Regions from separate parts of the Roseibium sp. LAB1 genome, predicted to be linked through region 1. Evidence: riboswitches for the same ligand, from Rfam matches in the RefSeq annotation. Region 1 holds a riboswitch; each other region holds the start of a gene.
What was found. Region 1 has a riboswitch for thiamine pyrophosphate ahead of ACYQ54_RS09215 (ABC transporter permease). Riboswitches for the same ligand answer to the same signal wherever they lie in the genome.

Region 1 (7,559 bases):
CAGGAGAGCAAAGTCTAGATGGCGAATGTGGTTGTTGTCGGTTCGCAATGGGGTGACGAAGGCAAAGGCAAGATTGTCGACTGGTTGTCGGAACAGGCCGATGTCATCGTAAGGTTCCAGGGCGGGCACAATGCCGGTCATACCCTTGTCATCGACGGTGTCAGCTACAAGCTGTCTCTCCTGCCGTCCGGGGTTGCACGTGAAGGCAAACTCTCGGTGATCGGCAACGGCGTTGTGCTGGACCCCCATGCACTTGCCGAGGAAGTCGAGCGCCTGGGCAAGCAGGGTGTCGTTGTGACGCCTGAATCGCTTCGCGTTGCGGAAAACGTCACGCTGATTCTGTCCCTGCACCGCGAGCTTGATGCCCTGCGGGAGAATTCCAACACCGGTACGCGCATCGGCACCACCAAGCGCGGCATCGGTCCGGCATATGAAGACAAGGTCGGCCGTCGTGCCATCCGTCTGATGGATCTGAAGAACCTTGCCACGCTGCCGGCCAAGATCGATCGTCTGCTGACGCACCACAATGCGCTGCGCCGCGGCCTCGGTCAGGAAGAAGTGTCCGCACAGGCGATCTATGACGAACTCGCCAGCATCGCCGACAAGGTGCTGCCCTATATGGACAAGGTCTGGTACCTGCTGGACGAGCAGCGCCGCCAGGGTAAGCGGATCCTGTTTGAGGGCGCCCAGGGTGCGCTTCTGGACATCGACCATGGCACCTATCCGTTCGTGACCTCTTCCAACACCGTTGCCGGCCAGGCCGCAACGGGCTGCGGCCTCGGCCCGGGTTCGATCAATTACGTGCTCGGCATCACCAAGGCCTACACCACCCGTGTTGGCGAAGGCCCGTTCCCGACCGAGCTGAATGACGAAGTCGGCGAGTTCCTGGGCACGCGCGGGCATGAATTCGGCACGGTGACCGGCCGCCGCCGCCGCTGTGGCTGGTTCGACGCGGTTCTGGTACGCCAGACCGTCTGCACCTCCGGCATCAACGGCATTGCGCTGACCAAGCTGGATGTTCTGGACGGCCTTGATGAAATCAAGATCTGCATCGGCTACGAGCTGGACGGCGAACGGATCGACTATCTGCCCGCCTCGCAGGGCGCGCAGGAACGGGTCAAGCCGATCTACGAAAGCCTGCCGGGCTGGAAGGAATCGACCGAAGGGGCCCGGACATGGGCCGATCTGCCGGCCCAGGCGATCAAATATGTGCGTCATGTCGAAGAACTGATCGGTGCTCCGGTGGCTCTTCTGTCGACAAGTCCGGAACGGGACGACACAATTCTTGTGCAGAATCCCTTCCAGGATTGAGATCTGTGACGTTAAAAGCACATTATTAAGGACTGAGGTTGCGTGCTGCGAATCACCGCACGCAACCACCGCTCGTTTTCGGCGTTCCATGTGTGTGCCGAGCAAACAAATCTGTGTTAGGAAAAGGGTACTGTGAGGGTCTCTGTCGCGGCAAAGATATTGAAGAAATAGCACCGGTTTTCGAAAAACTTGCTATAAGCCTGAGAATGAAACGAAATCTCGGGCCCGCAGAACAGATCCTTGCAGTCGGCCGGTAGGCAGGAAGATGGCTGATTACTATTCAATTCTGAAGAAAACGATCGCGTCTTTACCTGAAAACAATGGTGCTGCACGCAGAAGCGTTTACAGCCGTGCGCGCAATGCCATCGTCAATCAGCTGAAAGCCTATGAGCCGCCGCTGGCGCCGTCCGAAATTACGGCGGAGCAGCTGCGACTTGAAGAAGCCATCCGCAAGGTGGAAGCGGAAGCCGCGCGCGAAAGCCTCGGTCTCAGCCCGACAGTTCCGAAGGTGGAGGCTCCCGCCCCCGCGCCGGAGGTTTCGGCACCGCCTGTGACACCGCCGCCGTCCGAGCCGGCTGCAGAAGTCGCGCCGGAAGCTCCCGCGCCGCAGGAGCCAGAAGCCGCACCTGCGCCGGCTGATGACACCCCGGCGCCTTCGCCGCTGAAGGAAACCCTGACACAGGCCGAAGCGCTTGGCACCGCTGCCAGCCAGGCCGTTCACAACGCAAAGGAAGCTGCCGATCCGTCTGCAGTGCCCCAGCGCCAGGAGCCGTCGTTTGGTGGGTCGACGCAACCGGAACAGGCTGATGACGGTCTGTTCGAAACTGCTGAAAGCGCCACCGCAACTGTTTCCGTCGACCAACCCTACCAAGCCGGCGAGACCGGGAAGGTCAAGGATGAACCGGCACCGAAGAAAGACCGCGCCAAGCGGTCCAAGCCGAGCGCTTCCGAGGCCCTGCGCGGTGAGTCGTCCGGTAACCGCACCGTCCCGATTGCAATCGCTGCCGGCTTCCTGCTGCTGGTGCTTCTGGCGGCCGCAGCCTACTTCCTGATGCCCGCTGGCGATCAGACTGCGGACAGCGGCAATGTGCCCGCCGCGTCCTCTACGCAAACGGCTTCCGAAGCCGAGCCGGTCACCACCCCTGAGCCTTCGACGTCTGCGTCGGTCGGGGAGGGCGAAGAGCCTTCCAAAAACACCGACCGCCTGTTGAACGACGGCGAGACGGATGTGGTTGCCCCGGACGCGCGTACCGTGACCACCACGACCATCACGGGCCAGGCCGATACGCCTGCGGCCACGGAAACTCCTCAGGTCGACGCGCCAGCGGCCGTGACACCCACGCCGTCCCAGCCGTCCATCGTGACGAGTGCCGAAAACGACCAGACACCGGCTGCGGCCGATAGTCCGGTCGCGGTGCCGGAAGACAACCTGTCGGCTATTTCTCCTGACGAGACTGCGCCCGCTCCGTCCGCTGCGGCGGCGGATCCTTCGGTGCAGCGCTCCATTCTCTATGAAGAGGGCGAAGAATCCGGCGGCGCCGGTACTGCGGCGCAAGGCGCTGTCGTCTGGGGTGTCGATGAAGAAACCAATCTGGACGGCAAGGCTCTTGCGGTCCTGAGTGCGTCCGTCGAAATCCCCGAACGGGATGTGAAAGTCGACATTCGTATCAAGCCTAATGACGATAACTCTCTGCCGGCCAGCCATCTCGTCGAGATCAAGTACGAGTTTCCGGAAAATTTTGCTGCGGGTGATGTCGTCAACGTTCCGGGTCTGGTCATGAAACCTACGGAAGAAGCCCGCGGCGATGCGCTGATCGGAGCGTCGGTGAAGGTGTCTCCGGGCTTTTTCTGGATTGCCCTGTCCAGCCTGCCGAACGAGCAGCAACGCAATCTCGCCCTTCTGCGTGAGCGCGGCTGGATCGACATTCCGATGCTTTATGAAAACGGCAAACGCGGCATCCTGACCCTGGAAAAGGGTACGGCCGGTGCGGATGCCGTCGAAAAGGCAATCACGGCCTGGCAAGCCGGCTAAGCGTCAATTGCCTCGTTTGAAAATCTGAAAAAGCCGCTTCACAGCGGCTTGCCTTTTTCTGTCACATTGGGCATGGTCCGCCTTGGTCCGAGGGGTGTTCCGGTTACCGGAGCTGAGATGGCGTGATGCCGAACCCTTAGAACCTGATCCGGGTCATGCCGGCGAAGGGACGGAATCCTTAGCCTATTCCCGGATCTCCATTGTCATTTTCGGTTTGTCCGAAGACGGGAGATCCTATGCGTATTTGTCTGCGACCGCAGCCGTGGCTGCAAATCCGACTGCCGATATCGGCTCCCAGGCGTTTCCGTTGGCGCATTGCAACGGGGCGTGTCGGATGATGTTTTTTCTGAAAGCCGTTGCCAGGTCCGTGTTCGGCCTGCTGCTGACCGTTGCGATCTGGGCGGCCATCGTCCATGTGTTCGATACCCAGCACTACATCCTTCCCGGACCGGACCGCGTCTTTACAGCCTTTGTCAAACACGCGGGCTTCCTGCTGCACCATGCCGGCATCACCGCCTTTGAAACAGTGCTCGGGTTTGTGCTCGGGGCTGCGGCGGGGGCACTGCTTTCCGTGCTGTTGTGGCTGTTTCCGGTCGCTGCAAGGCTTGCCATGCCACCCATTCTGGTTACGCAGGCCCTGCCTGTGTTCGCAATCGCGCCGATCCTGGTTCTCTGGCTCGGTTTCGGGCTTGCGTCCAAGATCGTCGTCATCATCCTGGTCATCTTTTTCACGGTCACATCGACCTTCTTCGACGGTCTGCAGCGGCTGGACCAGGGGTTGTGTGATCTTGCCCGGCTTTACCGTCTGTCACGCGTGAAGGAACTCTGGTTCTTCCGCCTGCCGTCAGGCCTGCCGGCGTTTGCATCCGGTCTGCGCGTTGCCGCTGTATTTGCCCCCATGGGGGCGATCATCGGCGAATGGGCGGGGGCGAAGGGTGGCCTTGCCTTCATCATGCTTCAAAGCAGCAACCGGATGCAGGCGGACATGATGTTCGCCGCCCTGATCCTTCTCGCGGCCATGGTGCTGATCATGCGCTTTGTCGTGAACCATCTCACCCGACTTCTAGTTCCCTGGCAGCCGCTCAGCTAGCTGCCGTCCAACGGAGGACCTCATGAAAAAACAAATTCTGTCTCTCGTGCTCGCCGCCGGGTTGCTGGCATCCGGCCCGGCTCAGGCCAGTGAAAAACTCACCCTGCTGCTCGACTGGTTCATCAATCCGGATCACGCGCCGCTGGTGACTGCGCAGACCATGGGCTTCTTCGAAGCTGAAGGTCTCGACGTGGAGATTATCGAACCCGCGGATCCGGCGATGCCGCCGAAGCTGGTGGCGGCCGGGCAGGGCGATATCGCGGTCTCCTATCAGCCGACGCTTCATGCGCAGATCGAGGAAGAGCTGCCGCTGAAATGGATCGGCACGCTGGTCGAAACACCGCTTAATTCGCTGATCGTGCTCAAGGATGGTCCCATTCAGGAGCTGAAGGATCTGAAGGGCAAGAGTGTCGGTTTTTCCGTGTCGGGCTTCGAGGATGCTATGCTTGGCCAGATGCTGCGCTCGGCCGGTTTGACCATGGACGATGTCGAGCTGGTCAACGTCAATTTCGCGCTGTCGGGTTCCCTGCTTGCCGGGCAGGTGGATGCGGTCATTGGCGCTTATCGCAATTTCGAGCTGACGCAGCTCGAAATCGAAGGCAAACCGGGCAAGGCTTTCTATCCCGAAGAAAACGGTGTGCCGATCTTTGATGAGCTGATCTATGTCGTCAACAAGGACAAGACGGACGATCCACGCTTCGCGAAGTTTCTGGCGGCTGTGGAAGCGGCAACCATCTATCTGAGCAACCATCCGGAAAAAGCCTGGAATGCTTTTGTCGAAGCGTATCCGAACCTCAACGACGAGCTGAACAGGCGCGCCTGGTTCGACACCTTGCCGCGTTTTGCAAAGCGCCCGGCCGCACTCGACGAAGGCCGTTACCAGCGCTTTGCCGAGTTCATGGCCGAAGCCGGCCTGATCAGCAAGGTCGTGCCGGTGGAAAGCTACACAGCCGAAATCCGCTGAGTAGACGTCTCAGGCAAAAGAAAAGCGCTGGAGCCAGGCTTCAGCGCTTTTTTTGTTTCTCTATGGCAGCGTGTCTCAGGCGGCAGGCTGGTCCATGGTGCGGGCGCTGTTGCGCACGGCTTTCTGAACCTTCTCGAACGCGCGGACTTCAATCTGGCGCACACGTTCACGGCTGACACCGAACTCGCCAGAAAGGTCTTCCAGCGTCATCGGGTCTTCCGAGAGGCGGCGCGCTTCGAAGATGCGGCGTTCGCGCTCGTTGAGGACATCCATTGCGTCGTTCAGCATCTTGCGACGCATGTCCAGCTCTTCCTGATTGGCGAGCAGGGTTTCCTGACTGTCGCTTTCATCGACTAGCCAGTCCTGCCATTCGCCGGCATCGGCTTCCGCGCGCACGGGTGCGTTCAGGCTGGCATCACCGCCGAGACGGCGGTTCATGGACACCACTTCCTCCTCGGACACACCGAGCTTGGTGGCAATTTCCGATACCTGATGCGGCTTCAGATCGCCCTCGTCCAGCGCCTGGATCTTGCCCTTGAGGCGACGCAGGTTGAAGAACAGGCGTTTCTGATTGGCTGTGGTCCCCATTTTCACGAGGGACCATGACCTCAGGATGTATTCCTGGATGGCTGCCTTGATCCACCACATGGCATAGGTCGCGAGTCGGAAACCCTTGTCCGGCTCAAAGCGCTTGACCGCTTGCATCAGGCCGACATTGCCTTCGGAGACGACTTCTCCGATCGGCAGGCCGTAACCGCGGTAACCCATGGCAATCTTGGCAACGAGGCGTAGATGGGAATTGACCAGGCGTTCGGCAGCTTCAGGATCCTCATGCTCTTTATAGCGCTTGGCGAGCATGTACTCTTCCTGTGGCTGAAGCATCGGAAACTTGCGAATCTCGTCCAGATACCGGCTGAGACCGCCTTCCCCTGCTGTAAGCGTCGGAACGTTTTGGGCCATATCATGCACCCCCTTTCGTCAAGTTTGCGACCCCTTCCTTCCGCTGCCCCGCAGTGATACGCAAGCAAGCCATTTCTGAGGGAAGGCGGACGCACAATAGTGTCCGTTCAGGCACACAAGAGCTGTTAATATAGGTCCAAATTGGCCGATTGCATGGTCAGAAAACGAAAACGTATCCTAAAATTTTTGTAATCCGGACAAAAGTTTTGCGAAATCAGCCGGGTAAGGGCTCTCAAAGCGCAAGGTTTTACCGTTTACAGGGTGTTCGAAAGCCAGCAGACCGGCGTGCAAGGCCTGCCGGTGGAAGCCGTTGACGATGCTTTTGAGCGGTTCGTCGAGCCGGTTGGACTTGGTCTTGAACCCCGACCCGTAATCATCGTCTCCGATCAGCGGGTGGCCGATATGGGCCATGTGCACACGAATCTGGTGGGTCCGTCCTGTTTCAAGGCGGCATTCCATCAGCGCAGCGAGTGCCGGCTGTTCGGCGTTGCCGAAGCGTTCCTTCACCTGCCAGTGGGTGATGGCATGGCGGCCGGAGGTCTTGACGACGGCAATCTTCTGCCGGTTGGCCTGCGAGCGTGCCAGATTTGCGTTGATCGTACCCTTCAGGCCGGAGGGCGCGCCCCAGACCAGAGCCGAATAGGCACGTTCCAGCGGCCCCGTGCGGCCGTGGTCCGCAAATTGGGCCGCAAGGCCTTTATGGGCCTGGTCCGTCTTTGCGACGACCAGTAATCCGGAGGTGTCCTTGTCGATCCGGTGGACGATGCCGGGGCGCTTGACGCCGCCGATCCCCGACAGGCTGTCGCCGCAATGATGAATGAGCGCGTTGACGAGTGTACCGGTCCAGTTGCCCGCGCCTGGATGGACGACGAGCCCGGCCGGTTTGTCGACCACGATCAGGTGTTCGTCCTCAAAGACGACCGTGATAGGAATGTCCTCGCCCTTGGGCTCGGGGTCTTCGGCCTGCGGCAAAGTGAGGGTCAGGGCATCGCCTTCATTGACCCGGTATTTCGGCTCCACTATTTTCGCGCCGCCGACGGTGACGTCCCCGGATTTGATCAGGGACTGGATCCTGTTGCGGCTAAGGGCTTCCAGATGAGCCGCCAGCACCGCATCCAGCCGTTTCCCGGCATCGGCTGCATCAACTGTTAAACTGAAATCCTGGTCCAGACCGGCCGGATACTCGAGGGAATTGTCTGTCA
Region 2 (7,559 bases), on a different contig from region 1:
GCCATCATAGTCGTTCCTGGGAGTGTCGACCCGTTGCCGGAACAATTCCTCGCCCTCATTGGAAAGAGCGATGATTTCGATCTTGGTTCCACCCCAGTCAATTCCCAGCCGCATTTTCAGTCCATCCGTCTTGGCAGTTCGAAGGCAGCCGTCTGGCCGTCTTCAAGTTCGTTTGTCTGTTTTCCGTACGTTTTGAATTTTTTCAAGATCGCGGTCATTTCATCCCCGTCCAGTATCACAGGCTCGCCAAGGAGAAGGGCCGATAGATACTGGTCCGCCAGATCTTCCACGCCTTCCGCGGTCGAAAGTGCCTTTTGCAAGGTTGCGCCGCCGGCAATCTGTCCGTGGTTCGCAAGCAGGCAGGCGTTCCTGTCGCCCAGGGCGGCAATCATCGCTTCGGACAAATCCTTGGTTCCGAAGGTGGCATAGTGGGCGCATTCGATGCGGTCACCGCCGGCAAGCGCCACCATATAGTGAAACGCGGGTATGCCGCGTCGATGGCAGGACAGGGCGGTTGCGCGGGGGCTGTGGCAATGCACCACCGCACCGCAGTCCGGCTTCGCCAGATAGAAGTCGAGATGCATCCGCCATTCGGAAGACGGCAGCGTCTCTCCGCGGTAGCAGCCGTTCATGTCAAGCGCGACGATCATGTCTTCGGTCAGATTTTCATAGGGCGTTCCAGATGGTGTCACCAAAAAACCGGATTCGATGCGTGCACTGACATTTCCGGATGTGCCTTTCGTCAACCCGAGACGGGGCAGGGCGCGGGCAGTCTCTATAATCGCGCGGCGCAGGTCGGGTGTGTCGCCTGGAAAGGTGGGCATTCAGGGTCTCATCGGGTTCGGTTCGGGCGCGAGTATTTCGTTTCACTGCGCGACCGTTGAAGCGGCGCTTACATGACAGGTATCCGGTTGCCTTTTCAAGGTATTGGTTTGATAAAACCCGAGCCTTGGACCAAACGGTCGAGGATCGCGGTATTAAGGGACTGAATGGCGGGTTTAGCAGACAAGCTCAGGCATTTGCTTGGATCGGCTGCAGTGTCGGCAGACCGGACGGGCAGGGGCAGGCAATCCAGGCCGAGGCCAGGGCGTCGTTCAACGGGACCGCGCTGGGCCGAACCGGACATGGAAACGCTGTCGGAAGGCGCCAAGACCGAGAGGGCAGACCAATCGCCACATGTCCCCAGGTCTCGCAACCGCCCGTTCGTGACGCCGTACTACATCTGGGGAACTCTCGCGCTTCTGGCTGCCGGTTTCGCTGGTGGCGGGCTGATCCTGCACGTTGCCCAACAGAGTAACGAAGACAGTGCCCAGTCATCGCCATTGGTGCCGGACCCGCTTTCGTCGCTGCAGGCTCCGGCCAAGGAAGTGCTGCTGGCTCCGGAACCGGAACTGTCCGCGGAGCTGAAGCGCAGCTTTTTGGGGCAGCCTGACCAACTCTGTGACGAGCTGAGATCACTGGGATTGGGAAATCCCGGTTGGCGCCGGGCACCATTCAGTGCGGACCGTTGGCAATGTGCCTCCGATCTTGTGCCCCTGACCACGCCGAGCGTCGACTATGGCTCGACAACTCTCTTCTTCCTGCTGCGTGGACCTTCGGAAAACAGGATCGACTATTTGCGACTGAAGCTGGTGGTGGAAGATCCCCGCCAGATGCAGATCGGACTGGATGCGGTCTGGCTGGTAATCGACGCCCTGGCTGTTCGCTATGGCTGGACAGTGCCGGAAGTGTTCCGTGAGGCTGTTTCCGGTTTCAGGCAGCTTGAGACAACCCATCGAGGTGTACGGCTATCGGTTGCACCGGAGGATCCCAATTTGACGGGTGATCCGCTGGCCAGCCAGCGTCTCAACATCATTCTGGACTTTGGCGAGCCGGATCTGATCCGGCCCGCTGACAGGTTTGAAAAAGCGCCCCCTCTGGAAAGCGGCTGGAGTGTCAGGGCCCCGGACGCTCAGGCAGGGGAATGAACTCTTCCGCGTCACCGGGAACGGTGTCAAAACGGCCGAGCCGCCAGTCTTCCTTGGCCTGCTCGATGCGCTCTTTTGATGAAGACACGAAGTTCCACCAGATATAGCGGCGGCCATCCATCGGTTCACCTCCAAGCACAACGAACCTTGCTGGAAAAGGCGCGGTGTTTTCGATCACCAGATGGTCACCCGGTTTGAACACCAGTAGTTGGGCCGGATCGAAGGTCTGGCCGGCGATGGTGATCTGGCCCGCGACCGTATAAAGGCCGCGTTCCTCCCATCCGGCATCCAGCGGTATTTTCGCCCCCGGTTCCAGCGAGATGTCGGCATAGAACATGTCCGAGGCTGTCTTGACGGGGGCCTTGTGTCCGTAGAGGTCGCCGGCGATCAGTTTGACCGTGGCGCCCTTGTCGGAAAACTCCGGCTGTTCCTCGGTGCCGTGATGCTGGAAGGTCGGGTCGGTCTCTTCCAGGTGTTTAGGCAAGGCCACCCAGCTCTGCAGGCCGAACAGGGGACGTTTTTCCTGCAGGCGTTCCGGCCTCTCACGTTCGGAATGCACGATGCCCTTGCCGGCGCTCATCCAGTTCAGAGCACCGGGGGCAATCGCAATCTCCGTTCCGAGGCTGTCACGATGATACATCTCTCCTTCGAAGAGATAGGTCACGGTTGCCAACCCGATGTGAGGATGCGGGCGGACATCAATGCCGCCACCCACCAGCAGTTCGGCAGGACCCATCTGGTCGAAGAAAATGAACGGACCCACCATCCGGCGCCTGGCGGATGGCAAGGCGCGCCTTACGGAAAAACCGCCGAGATCGGAAGTTCGCGGTACGATGATCGTCTCGATCGGGTCACAGCTTGCAGCATTTCCCGCCACGGGATCAGGGGTATTCAACCAGCTCATCTGCCTCTCCATCAAAGAATATGCCGTCTTGCAATCTAGATAGGGCTGGAGGAGCTGAGGTGTCCATTGAACAGTCTGTTTCGGTTTTTCATCCGCTGCGCAATCTGTATAACGACCGGCCCTTCCTGGTTTTTGTTTGGTGCGACATGAAACGCGTGATGATTGTTGGAGGCCCGGGCTCGGGCAAAAGCACGCTTGCCGTTGCCCTGGGCCAGAAAACCGGACTGCCGGTCTATCATATGGATAAGATCCACTACCGTTCCGGTTGGAATGAACGGACGCGGGAAGAGAAAGACCGGATGACGCATGAGGTCCATCTGAAGGATGCCTGGATCTTCGAAGGCGGCCATTCAAGTACTTACGCGGAGCGTGTCGAACGCGCCGACACCTTCATCTGGCTTGACGTTCCGGTCCTGCGCCGCATTTTTCGGGTGCTGAAGCGGTCAGTGAAATACCACGGACAGAGCAGGCCGGACCTGGCAGAAGGTTGCCCCGAGCAGTTCAACTGGCAAACCATCGAGTTTCTGAGCTTCATATGGCGAACCAGACACTCGGCCAGAGCCAAGCTGGAGCGCATCTACCGCGAACCTCCGCACCATCTGACAGTCCATCGTCTTCGGACCCTTGCCGAGATCGACGACTTTCTGGCTGATTGTCAGGAACAGGGCTGAAGACCGTCCGGTCTCTTGACAGTTGCACCCGACGAGCGGCACAACAGGGGCTCACCCGGGGGGCCTCGACAAGGGGCTGAGATACTGCTGGCGCGACCGCGCAGTGCAGGGACCCGACGAACCTGATCCAGGTCATGCTGGCGAAGGGAAGGTGTTCTCGGCCAGGTGCAGTTGCTACCGCAATGCGTCACCCACGGCCACCTTCCCGAACTGAATGACCGAACAGCAGGACCAGAACCGGTCCGTGCGAAGAGGCGTTGAATGCTGGCGGTCCACACAAACCCCCGCTGCAGCGAGCAACTGACGTTCTCCCAGGGGGAGGGGGCGGAATGAAAATCGGCGTCAAAGGGGCCGGTGTCGCTGGTTTGGCGCTTGCGCATGAGCTTGTCACGCGCGGTGCGCAGGTCGAACTGCTGGAAAAGCATCAGGACCTGTCAGCCAGTGCGTCCTGGCTCGCAGGTGGCATGCTGGCCCCGTGGTGTGAAAGGGAAAATGCCGAAGAAGATGTCCTGCGGTTCGGACGGTCCTCGATCAGTTGGTGGGGTGAGGTTCTGCCGGGGCACGTGCGGCGTAACGGAACATTGGTTGTGGCTGCCCCGCGTGATGCCGGCGAACTGAGCCGATTTGCCTCCCGGACCAGTGGCTTTACCTGGCTCGACCGTGAGGCGCTGGGCACACTTGAGCCGGATCTTGCAGGTCGATTTGCGAAGGGGCTCTATTTCGCCGAAGAAGCCCATATCGATCCGCGTCAGGCCCTCAAGTCATTGCGGGCAAAGGTCTCTGAAAGCGGCGCGCGGGTCAGATTCGGGACACAGGATTTCACCTCGGCAGCTGATCTTGTCGTCGATTGTACGGGAATGGCCTCTCCGGATCCGAACCTTCGTCCTGTTCGAGGTGAAATGCTGATCCTGCATGCACCGGATGTCACACTTTCGCGGCCCGTGCGCTTTCTGCATCCCCGTATCCCGGTCTATGTGGTGCCTCGCGACAACGGGGTTTTTATGGTCGGAGCAACGATGATCGAAAGCAGCGACCGGGGCCCGGTCAGTGTCCGCTCCACCATGGAACTTCTCAACGCCGCCTATAGCCTGCATCCGGGTTTTGCAGAAGCCAAGATCATCGAAACCGGTGCAGGCCTGCGCCCAGCCTATCCCGACAACCTTCCCCGTCTCGCCTGGACAGGCAAGACGCTGTCCTTGAACGGCTTTTACCGGCACGGCTTTCTGCTTGCCCCGCATTTTGCCATCGAGGCAGCAAGCGGGATCATGCAACATCTTCAGGAGAAGAGCCTTGAATCTAACCATTAACGGCGAACCGCAGGAGGTTGCCAGTGCGACGCTGGCAGCTCTTCTGGAGGAACTGGCCTATGACCATGAATTCCTTGCCACAGCCCGCAACGGCGATCTGGTGAGCGCTGATGAGAGGGGCGATTGCGTCCTGCAGGCTGGCGACCGCATCGAGATCCTGTCGCCGATGCAGGGAGGATAACGCTCTTGCTGAATTTCTATGGTGAAGCAGTCGCCTCCAGGTTCTTGCTCGGGACAGCGCAATATCCGTCTCCGCAGATTTTGGCCGAGGCTGTGAAGGCCTCTGGCGCTCAAATTCTGACAGTGTCCCTACGGCGCGAGACGGCTGGCAGCGGCGCCGGTGGCCGGTTCTGGGACCTCATCCGAGAGCTTCAGGTCAAGGTGTTGCCGAACACCGCTGGTTGCCACTCGGTGAAAGAAGCCGTGACGACGGCCAGGATGGCACGGGATCTCTTCGCAACAGACTGGATCAAGCTGGAAGTGATCGGTCATCACGACAGTCTTCAGCCGGATGTCTTCGGCCTTGTGGAAGCTGCCCGTATTCTGACTGAAGACGGCTTCAAGGTGTTTCCCTACACGACGGACGATATTGTCGTCGGCGAACGGTTGCTTGAGGCGGGCTGCCAGGTGTTGATGCCCTGGTGCGCCCCGATCGGTTCGGCGAGGGGGCCGGTCAATCCGGATGGCCTCAGAGCCTATCGCAGCCATTTCAGCGGAGTTCCGCTGGTGGTGGATGCAGGCCTTGGCCGTCCGTCTCATGCCGCAACGGTTCTTGAACTCGGGTTCGATGCGGTGCTGCTGAATACGGCCGTCGCAAAGTCCGGAGACCCTGTCGCCATGGCAAGGGCTTTCGCCCAGGCAATTGAAGCCGGACGGCTGGCCTATGAAGCACAACCCCTGGAACCCCGCGACATGGCGGTTCCCTCTACCCCGGTTCTTGGAATGGCGGTTTTCGAATGAAACTTGATCCCTTTTACCTCATTGTTGACAGTTCAGACTGGATCGCGCGGTTGATACCGCTCGGCGTCAAACTGGTCCAGTTGCGCATCAAGGACGCGGCGGATGACATCCTGCGCAAGGAAATCGCAGCATCAAAGATCGTTTGCGAGAAATACGGCTGCCAGCTTGTCGTAAACGACTATTGGCAACTGGCGATCGAACAGGGGTGCGATTTTGTCCACCTTGGCCAGGAAGACCTTGCCGACGCCGACGTTGCGGCCATTCGCAACGCGGATTTGAAGCTTGGTGTGTCGACACATGACGGTGAAGAGCTGGAGACAGCACTTTCCGTCGAGCCCGACTATGTCGCGCTTGGTCCCGTCTATCCGACGATCCTGAAAGAGATGAAATGGGCGCCACAAGGTGTCGAAAAGATTGGCCGCTGGAAGCAGCAAATCGGTGGCCTGCCTCTGGTGGCCATCGGCGGTCTCAATCCGGAGCGCTTGCCGGGTGTGTTCGAGAATGGTGCAGATATCGCGGCCGTCGTCACCGACATCACCCGCAATGTCGATCCGGAAGCCCGCACGCAGGAATGGATAAAGGCCACTGCCCGCTGGCGGTAGCAGTACCTGTCTCTGATGGCTTCCGCTACCCGAACATTGCCTTGTCGCGCGCGACTTGATCGCGCAGAAAATCTTGTGCCGCGGCGACATGGCGAAGCGGGCGCGAGCTTTCATGCGTGACCATCCAGTAGGCTCGGCGAAGCTTGATGTCCGGAAGGACGGCGATCAGGTTTTTGTCATCGCGCGCGATAAAGTCGTGCAGAATGCCGATGCCGGCGCCTGACCGGACTGCTTCGGTCTGCCCGAGTGCCGATGCAATCTCAAAACGCGCGGTCCAGTCCTTCAGGATTTCCGTTCCGTAGTTTAGTGATGGCGAGTAGAGCAGGTCTTCCACGTAACCAATCAGGTCGTGAGCGGCGAGATCGTTCGCGGACGCCGGCATTCCCCGGCTTTCCAGATAGGTATTCGACGCATAAAGGCCGAGGGAATAGTCGACAAGCTTGCCGGCGACGAGCCGGCCAGTTTCCGGCCTGTCTATCGTGACGGCAATGTCTGCTTCGCGGCGGGACAGGGAAAACGACCGCGGCACGGGAACGAGTTGCACTGTCAAACCCGGATGCCTTTCAGTCAGTTTGCCAAGCCGTGGTGCAAGATAGGCGACGCCGAAACCATCGGGAGCGCCGATGCGCACGGTTCCGTTTATTTCCGGCGTGTTGTTTGTCAGATCGGCTTCCGCTGCCACCGCCTCCGCCTCGATCCGTTCTGCTCTGTCGAAGAACCGGCTACCTGCTTCCGTCAGAAGGCAACCGGACGTGGACCTGTCGAACAGGCGTGTGCCCACGCTGTCCTCAAGGCTCGTCAGCCTGCGGGCGACTGTTGCATGATTGAGGCCTAGTCGGCGAGCCGCCGCCAGGATCTGACCCGTACGCGCTATTGCGAGAAAAATGCGGATGTCGTCCCAGTTCATGTTGATTGCTTCCCGCAATGACCACCTTCCTCCGTTTGTCACCCCGCCAACGCTTGGATCCCAGGCACCGAGCCCGCCGAATTTTTAATGGGGAGCCCGCGTGTTCCTTCAGCCCTGTTCTTCGCCGCGCTTTGGCCGGGATGACAACTTAAGGGTATTGGACCTATCGTTTGGCTCAAACGCTCATGGGCGTTTTAATGTCATAACTTTAAAAAACGCACAACGGGTCCGGAATTCTGGT
Region 3 (7,559 bases), 1.1 Mb from region 1:
GTCAATTCCTGGACGACGATCATCGAGCTTCTGTCCATCTACAAACGTCTGAAGGGCTTCGAAGTCTCGATTGCGGAGCGTGAACGGATGTCTCCGGAAGAACTTGCAAAGGTGCTGGCGGAAAAAGAATCCCGGCTCTGATGCATAATGTCAGGAGACGCAAGGCACGCGAAAAATGAGGTGCCGCCCGTCGGTTTGAGCGGGCGGCGTTTTTCCCGGAAGCGGACTTGCCGTCAATCCCGTTTGGTCAAATACTGAAGGCCCTTCACTTCACGCCCCGCATACTCGCATCCTGTTTGCGTGACGTTTCTTGATATGCTGCATTCGAAGGGCCAGTCGAACTGGTTCTTCCCACGGTTCATTGGACCGGTACACCGTGGGATTTGTCATTGAAAAGCCGGACCTGGAAGTTGTCATGGCGTTCTTGAGCCAGAAGTCCCGTTTTTCCGGACCTCCGGCGCCCACCGGGATGACCCGGCAGGCTCCCCTCATCGGAATATCGCTGAAAGTGGCTTCCACCATGGTATTCTTCGTCATGGCGACGGCTCTCAAGATTGCCGCGGAGCATGTGCCGATCGGTGAGCTTGTGTTCGCGCGGAATTTCTTCGGACTGTTTCCGGTGCTGATCATGGTGGCGATGCGCCGGGAGCTTGGGCTGGCTTTCAAAACGGCCAACCCACTTGGTCATCTCACCCGGGCGTCCGTCGGGCTGACGGCGATGGTCTGCGGTTTCACGGCGTTGTCCCTGCTGCCTCTGCCGGATGCGACGGCCATCGGGTTCGCATCGCCGCTCTTCGTGGTGGTGCTGGCGTTTCTTCTTCTTGGTGAAAAGGTGCGGGTCTACCGCTGGAGCGCGGTCGGTGTCGGCTTTGTCGGCATTCTGGTGGTGCTGTCGCCACATCTGGGCGATGCGGAAATAGACAACAATTCGATGATAGGTGCCTTGATCGGCGTGATGGGCGCCGGGTTTGCGGCGCTTGCCATGATCACCGTGCGCAAATTGTGCGAGACGGAACGCACGTCAACCATCGTCACCTGGTTCGCCGGAATGTCTTCGGTGCTATCGCTGCTCACGCTGCCGCTCGGCTTTCTGCTACCGGGGCAAGCGTGGATCGTGCCGGACCTGCCCACCGCCGGGCTGCTTCTGCTGATCGGTCTGGCCGGCGGTGTCGGCCAGATCCTGCTGACCCAGAGCTACCGGTTTGCCGATGCTTCCACCATTGCGCCGTTCGATTACGTCAACATGCTGTGGGCGATCATCGTCGGCTGGGTTGTCTTTAGCGAAACGCCACTGCCCGCCGTGGTGCTCGGCGCGCTGATCGTGATTGCCGCCGGCATCTTCGTCATCTACCGCGAGCACAAGCTCGGCCTGGACAGGACCAAGGCCCGCCGGGCGTCGTCGCCGTCAAAGTCTTAGGTCGAAATTTCCAGGATTACGACCTGTCCACAGTCATTCCAGACAAGTGAGGCAAAGCCGAGCGCCGATCCGGAATCCGGACTTGTTTCGCGCCATAGGCGCGGCGTTACCCGAAGAGAGAAGCGTTCGCTCCACTCACACAGATGCGCTGGATTCCGGATCTGCGCGAAGCGTTGCTGCGCTTGTCCGGAATGACGGTGGAAATGTGAAGTTTTCTATCCGGACCTTACTGCGGCTTGTACTCGAACCGTTCAACGGCGCTCTTGGTGCCGTCCTTGAAGATCAGCTGTACGCTGATCGACTGGGCCGACGCGGCTGGAAGCTCCAGATACGGCTTGTCCTTGAGTACGACGTTGGGGTTGTCCGGATCGCAGGCTTCCAGTTGCCATTCCTGGTCGATCGGGCCGTCGTTCAGTCCGTAGAAGACATAGTCGATGCCGCACTTCCAGGATTCCAGGTGCGTGAAATAGATCAGTTCCTGGCCCTGCCAGTCGCGAAAGGACACCCAGTTGGCCTTGGTGAGGTCCAGGATCTGCTTGATCTGCTCCGGCGGCATGCCTTGCGCTGATGCGGTGGTGCCGAGCGGAGCAAGGGCAAGTGTCAGGCAAAGGGCTGCTGATTTAATGAGATGCATGAAATATGTCCGGGTCTGACGTTAGAAGGCCTTGAAGGTAATGATGGTTTTGGTGTCCTGAATGCCGTCGATCGGATGGACTTTTTCGTTCACGAAATGGCCGATGTCCGATCCGTCCTCGACATAGAATTTCACCAGAAGATCGTAGTCGCCGGAGGTGGAATAGACTTCGGACGCGATTTCCGCATCGGCGATCGCGTTGGCAACCTGGTAGGTCTTGCCCAACTGGCATTTGATCATCACGAAAAACGGTACCATGGGGCGCTCCGGGCAGTTGGTGTTTGAAGTGGGTGAACGTGTCACCTGAACCATCAGCCGGGCTGTTCGGTCAGCCAGACTTGCCGGGCAACAGATTCACAAAAGCAGACTAGGACATCGCCCATCTCCTCGCGCCAGTCAATTGCCGAGTGGCCGGCCTGCACGTGCCGGGTCTTGCAATCGCGCGGACACCTTGTTAGCAGTGCAAGCATCTCATGGGGGTGCCCGGCCATGCAGGACCGGGCTGAGAGGCAGCCTGCCAACTCCTTGAACCTGATCCGGCTGATACCGGCGGAGGGATTTGAGATCATGATGCACACACCTCACCCCGCAACACGTCCTTTCCGGAATACCGGCAACGGGTTTTCCGTCACAGGAGAGCCGTCATGAGCCTTTCCGTCGCTGCGTCCACGCAGGCCCTGAGCGCCGAACAGGTCTTCACCCTTCTGGAAAGGGTGCGACAGAAAACCCCGCGCGTTCACGCCATCACAAACGCTGTCGCGCAAAGCTTCACCGCCAATGTGCTGCTTGCGCTCGGTGCCGTTCCCTCCATGACCATCGCGCGGGAGGAAGTTGCGGCTTTTGCCGGCGGGGCTGATGCGCTGCTGGTGAACCTCGGCACCCTTGACGAGGAGCGCCGTGCAGCCATTCCGCTCGCAATAGAGGCCGCCAGGACTGCCGGACGTCCGGTTTGCGTCGATCCGGTCTTCGTCAACCGGTCTCCCGTGCGCTGCGCCTATGCGCGCGAACTTATGGCCCTGAACCCGGATCTGGTGCGGCTCAATCCGGAAGAACTCACCGCTCTCTTGCCGGAGCGGGCGGATGCCGATGCATTGATCGAGGCCGGAACGGTTTTTGCCGTGACCGGCCCCGAAGACAGGGTCGAAAGCCGCGGTGAGGATTTTCTGCTGCGCAACGGCGATCCGCTGATGTCACGCGTGACAGCCACCGGCTGCGCAGGCGGTGCGGTTCTGGCAGCGTTTCTCAGTGTCGAAAAGGACCGGGCGCTGGCGGCCGCTTGCGGACTGTCCGTCTTCAACATCGCCGGCGAAATCGCAGCCGGCCGGGCAGGTGGGCCGGGCACTCTCGTGCCCGAATTGCTTGACGCGCTGTTTTCCCTAACCGACCGCGACATTGAAGCCCGTCTCAAGACCGGCTGACGCAGGCTCAGCCGCATTTACACCCAGGAGGCTTTCATGACCGCAATCGCGGTGACCATTGCAGGATCGGATTCCGGTGGCGGAGCCGGCATTCAGGCAGATCTCAAGACCTTTTCCGCCAACGGCGTCTTCGGTGCCAGCGTCATTGCGGCGCTAACGGCGCAGAACACGCTTGGTGTCAGCGCCATTCATGACGTTCCACCGGACTTCGTGCGGGCCCAGATGACGGCGGTCTTCTCCGATCTTGCAGTTACGGCAACCAAGATCGGCATGCTGTCACGCGTTGATACGATCGAGGTGGTGGCGGAGGGACTAAAGGTACTTGAGACGGGCCCGGTCGTGCTTGACCCTGTGATGGTGGCCGCTTCCGGTGACCCCTTGCTGGCGGACAGTGCGGTGGACACGTTGATCGCCCTGCTGCTGCCTCTGGCGGATATCGTTACACCGAACCTTCATGAAGCAGCCCGCATGCTGCAGGGCGAGGTTGCGGCGGATGAAGCCCAGATGCACGCACAGGCAGAGCGTCTGCTCGGTCTTGGCGCCAACGCGGTTCTGCTCAAGGGCGGACACGGGGCAGGGGCGAAAAGCGCGGATCTCCTGCTGGACCGCGAAGGCAATGCAGTCTGGCTGCGGTCCGACCGGATCAAGACAGACAACACCCATGGCACCGGCTGTACCCTGTCGTCGGCAATTGCCTCGGGTCTTGCCAAGGGGCAAGGCATGGAAGAGGCCGTGAAGTCCGCCAAATCCTACATTCAGGCCGCGATAGCTGCTGCCGATACGCTTCACATTGGCAGTGGTCACGGGCCTGTTCATCATTTCCACGCGTTCTGGAGCAAGTGAGATGACCGATCAGCCAATGACCAAAACCGGACAGATCAGCCGCAGAGGGCTTCTGGGGGCATCCGCCGCTGCCGGGGCAAGCGCATTGGCTGCCCCTGCGGTGGCGCAGGAGCAGGCGACGCTGGAATGGAAGATGGTCACCTCCTGGCCGAAAAACCTGCCGGGGCCTGGGGTCACGGCGCAGCGGATTGCAGACCGGATCGAACTGATGTCCGGTGGACGGCTGCGCGTCCGGCTTTATGCCGCTGGTGAACTGGTGCCGGCTCTGGGCGTGTTCGAGGCGGTTTCCGCAGGCACGGCGCAGATGGCGCATACGGCCTCTTTTTTCTGGCAGGGCAAGATCCCGGCTTCGGTCTATTTCACGGCGATACCCTTCGGCCTTCTGCCGCATGAGCACATCACCTGGATAGAGCAGGGCGGCGGCCAGGCGCTTTGGGACGAGCTTTATGCCCCCTTCGGGCTGCGACCCGTAATGGCCGGGAACACCGGTGTCCAGATGGGCGGCTGGTTCAAGCGCGAGATCAACACGCTGGACGACCTCAAGGGGCTGAAGATCCGCATGCCGGGCCTGGGCGGTGAAGTGATGCACCGGCTCGGGGCAACCCCTGTCAGTCTGCCACCCGGCGAATTGTTCCAGGCACTGGATAGCGGCGTGCTGGATGCGACGGAATTCCTGGGGCCATGGTCGGACCGGGCAATGGGATTCCAGAAAGCTGCCAAATCCTATTACACGCCCGGCTTCCATGAGCCCAATGGCACCGGCGAAGCGCTGTTCAACAAGGTGGCGCTGGAAGGCCTGCCGGAAGATCTTCGCGCGATCATTCTGGAAGCCTGCAAAGCCGAAAACGGCCGGTCGCTTGCCGAAAGCGAATGGGAAAATGCCGGCGCCCTGAAGCTCCTGCAGGAAGAAGACGGCGTCACCGTTCGCTCTTATCCCGATGATGTGCTGGATGCGCTGCGGGAGACCGCGGCAGTCGTGCTGGCGGAATTTGCGAGCAAGGATGCGCTCAGTCAGAGGATCTACGAAAGCCATATGGCTGCCAGAGCCCGTCTGGCCCCCTGGAGCGACGTTGCCATGCGCCGTTTCCTGGAAGCCCGGGACGGTTAGACCGGCCACTCCAGGCCGCCGACAGGACTGCTAATGGATCCCGAGATGATCTTTGCGCGCGAACCGGTGCAACCTGCCGGTTCGCAGCTTGCAACCGGTCAGCCTGTCATTCCGGAATCACGCGTGAAACAAACGCATCAGGCGCAGTAAAACTTCCTGACAAAGTGTCAGCGCAAGCCTCCAGCTTGAAGTGCCGTAGTGCGCGGATCGACATTCCGTTAGGAAAGGTGATTGGCGTTTTTACCAAGGAATTTCAAAGGACTTGTCCTACAAGCGATCCACATTCCGTGGCGAAACCTGTGGCAAAGCCGCAACGATTCAGGGTTAAATTACGTTATGGGAAGCTGACATTTTAAGTGCTTATTTTTTAGGCAAATGTTTGAAAGTGTGTCGGTCCGGTGACGAAGAGACTTGGAACCTGTCCTTTTTGAAGTGTTTTGATCGTCTACGCAGCATTCCTTACGAAAAATGCCGCGCATTTCGCATTGCAGCATGAAGAAATGACGGCAGAACTGGCGTAATTATTCAGTTGAAACGGACGGCGTTCTCCTAAAACCCTGTGTCAGGTTGTCATGAAACATCCGGTGGCTAAGGGATGGGAGGAAACTTAATGCCGTGGGCAAACAAGAAATCAGTTCTACTTGCTACTACAGCTGCAGCTCTATCAGTGGTTGCAAACTCGGCCTTTGCAGGCGGTTTTGCGCTTAGAGAACAGAGCTCGTACTTTCAGGGTATGTCTTTTGCCGGGTATGGGACGTCCGGTGGTTCGATCTCTTCGATGTACTGGAACCCGGCGTCGCTTATCGGCGCCCAGCAGGGCCTGACCATCGAAGCACACAATACAGGGCTCTTCCCTAGCTCGGACATCAACGGCACGCTGTCTGGCGGGTTCCTCGGCACGTCATCCATCGGCAGTGGTGATATCGCATCCGACGCGTTCATTCCCGCTTCCTATGCAGCCTACCGGCTGAACGACAAGCTGATCTTCGGTGTTGGTATCAACGCGCCCTTCGGCCTGTCGACGAAACCGGAGCAGAATTGGGCAGCTCAGTTCTATTCGCGTTCGTCTTCCGTGTTCTCGTTGAACGTCAATCCGACCGTCGCGCTCCAGATCAACGACATGTTCGCGATCGCGATCGGTGTTCAGGCGCAATATCTGGATGTCTCGCTGAAGTCCGCCGACGCCACATCCGGAGCAGGGTTTCCACGTTCGAACCAGATTTCCGGTGACGATATCGGCTTTGGTGTGACTGCGGGTCTGACGGTGCGGCCGTTCGAAGGTACGGAAATCGGTCTCGGGTACCGCTCCGGTGTCGGTCACGATCTTGATGGCGATCTGTTCGCCGGTGGTGTCACGACGGCGATTGGCCTTGGCGTCATCACGCCGGACATGATCAACCTGTCCGCAAAACAAAAGGTGACCGACAAGATCCGCGTTCTGGGAACGGTTGAATGGACCAACTGGAGCCGGCTGAAGTCGCCGCGCGCCATCAACGATGCAACCGGTACCGCGGCCACAGTCCTGCACTTCAACTATGATGACGGCTGGTTCTTCTCGCTGGGCGGCGAATACGACTTCAACGACAAGCTGACCTTCCGCGGTGGTGTCGGCTACGAGATTTCGCCGATCGACGAAAAGATCCGCTCCACGCGCCTGCCGGACAATAACCGCTGGTGGCTGTCGGCTGGTGCCAGCTACACCTTCAACGAGCACCTGGCGTTTGATCTCGGCTATACGCACATCATTCCGGAATCGACCGATATTAACATCGATTCCAATCACCAGGACTACAACGCGGCATTCGGTACCTATTCGGGGGATGTCGACAGCAGTGTCAACATCATCTCCGCCGCGTTGCGCTACAAGTTCTGATCCGACTGGTCAGCAGTTCAAGAAAGGCCGGGGCAATTGCTCCGGCCTTCGTTTCTGACAAGGGCTTAGAACGCCGCCGGATAAAGACCGCCGTCCATCAGGATGTTCTGGCCGGTAATGTAGCCGGCGTGCCGGGAGCACAGGAAGGCGCAGGTCTGGCCGAATTCCTCGGCTGAACCGAAACGTCTTGCCGGGATTTCCGCTGCCTGTGCCGCCCGGACATCCTCGATGCTTTTGCCTGACTGCTGCGCGGCGCGCTCGAAGCC

Region 2: linked by a shared signal. The riboswitch ahead of thiO (glycine oxidase ThiO) and the one ahead of ACYQ54_RS09215 (ABC transporter permease) in region 1 are both predicted to bind thiamine pyrophosphate.
Region 3: linked by a shared signal. The riboswitch ahead of thiM (hydroxyethylthiazole kinase) and the one ahead of ACYQ54_RS09215 (ABC transporter permease) in region 1 are both predicted to bind thiamine pyrophosphate.

The regions. Positions count from the first base shown of each region.
Region 1 covers NZ_BAAGIB010000001.1:1,967,252-1,974,810, reverse strand. Annotated here, with positions in the region: gene ACYQ54_RS09225 (adenylosuccinate synthase) at 19-1,311, shown strand; gene ACYQ54_RS09220 (hypothetical protein) at 1,577-3,343, shown strand; TPP riboswitch at 3,424-3,530, shown strand; gene ACYQ54_RS09215 (ABC transporter permease) at 3,678-4,433, shown strand; gene ACYQ54_RS09210 (ABC transporter substrate-binding protein) at 4,456-5,397, shown strand; gene rpoH (RNA polymerase sigma factor RpoH) at 5,473-6,357, opposite strand; gene ACYQ54_RS09200 (RluA family pseudouridine synthase) at 6,535-7,559, opposite strand, start outside; gene ACYQ54_RS09195 (hypothetical protein) at 7,559-7,559, shown strand, end outside.
Region 2 covers NZ_BAAGIB010000004.1:359,389-366,947, reverse strand. Annotated here, with positions in the region: gene ACYQ54_RS23120 (ROK family protein) at 1-114, opposite strand, end outside; gene ACYQ54_RS23115 (class II aldolase/adducin family protein) at 117-824, opposite strand; gene ACYQ54_RS23110 (DUF6030 family protein) at 1,125-1,967, shown strand; gene ACYQ54_RS23105 (pirin family protein) at 1,936-2,871, opposite strand; gene ACYQ54_RS23100 (P-loop NTPase family protein) at 3,030-3,542, shown strand; TPP riboswitch at 3,589-3,709, shown strand; gene thiO (glycine oxidase ThiO) at 3,872-4,849, shown strand; gene thiS (sulfur carrier protein ThiS) at 4,833-5,030, shown strand; gene ACYQ54_RS23085 (thiazole synthase) at 5,036-5,809, shown strand; gene ACYQ54_RS23080 (thiamine phosphate synthase) at 5,806-6,411, shown strand; gene ACYQ54_RS23075 (LysR family transcriptional regulator) at 6,437-7,318, opposite strand.
Region 3 covers NZ_BAAGIB010000001.1:912,650-920,208, reverse strand. Annotated here, with positions in the region: gene sbmA (peptide antibiotic transporter SbmA) at 1-141, shown strand, start outside; gene ACYQ54_RS04360 (DMT family transporter) at 377-1,417, shown strand; gene ACYQ54_RS04355 (hypothetical protein) at 1,644-2,051, opposite strand; gene ACYQ54_RS04350 (Lrp/AsnC ligand binding domain-containing protein) at 2,073-2,309, opposite strand; TPP riboswitch at 2,517-2,627, shown strand; gene thiM (hydroxyethylthiazole kinase) at 2,696-3,469, shown strand; gene thiD (bifunctional hydroxymethylpyrimidine kinase/phosphomethylpyrimidine kinase) at 3,506-4,312, shown strand; gene ACYQ54_RS04335 (TRAP transporter substrate-binding protein) at 4,314-5,420, shown strand; gene ACYQ54_RS04330 (OmpP1/FadL family transporter) at 6,016-7,293, shown strand; gene ACYQ54_RS04325 (SDR family oxidoreductase) at 7,359-7,559, opposite strand, start outside.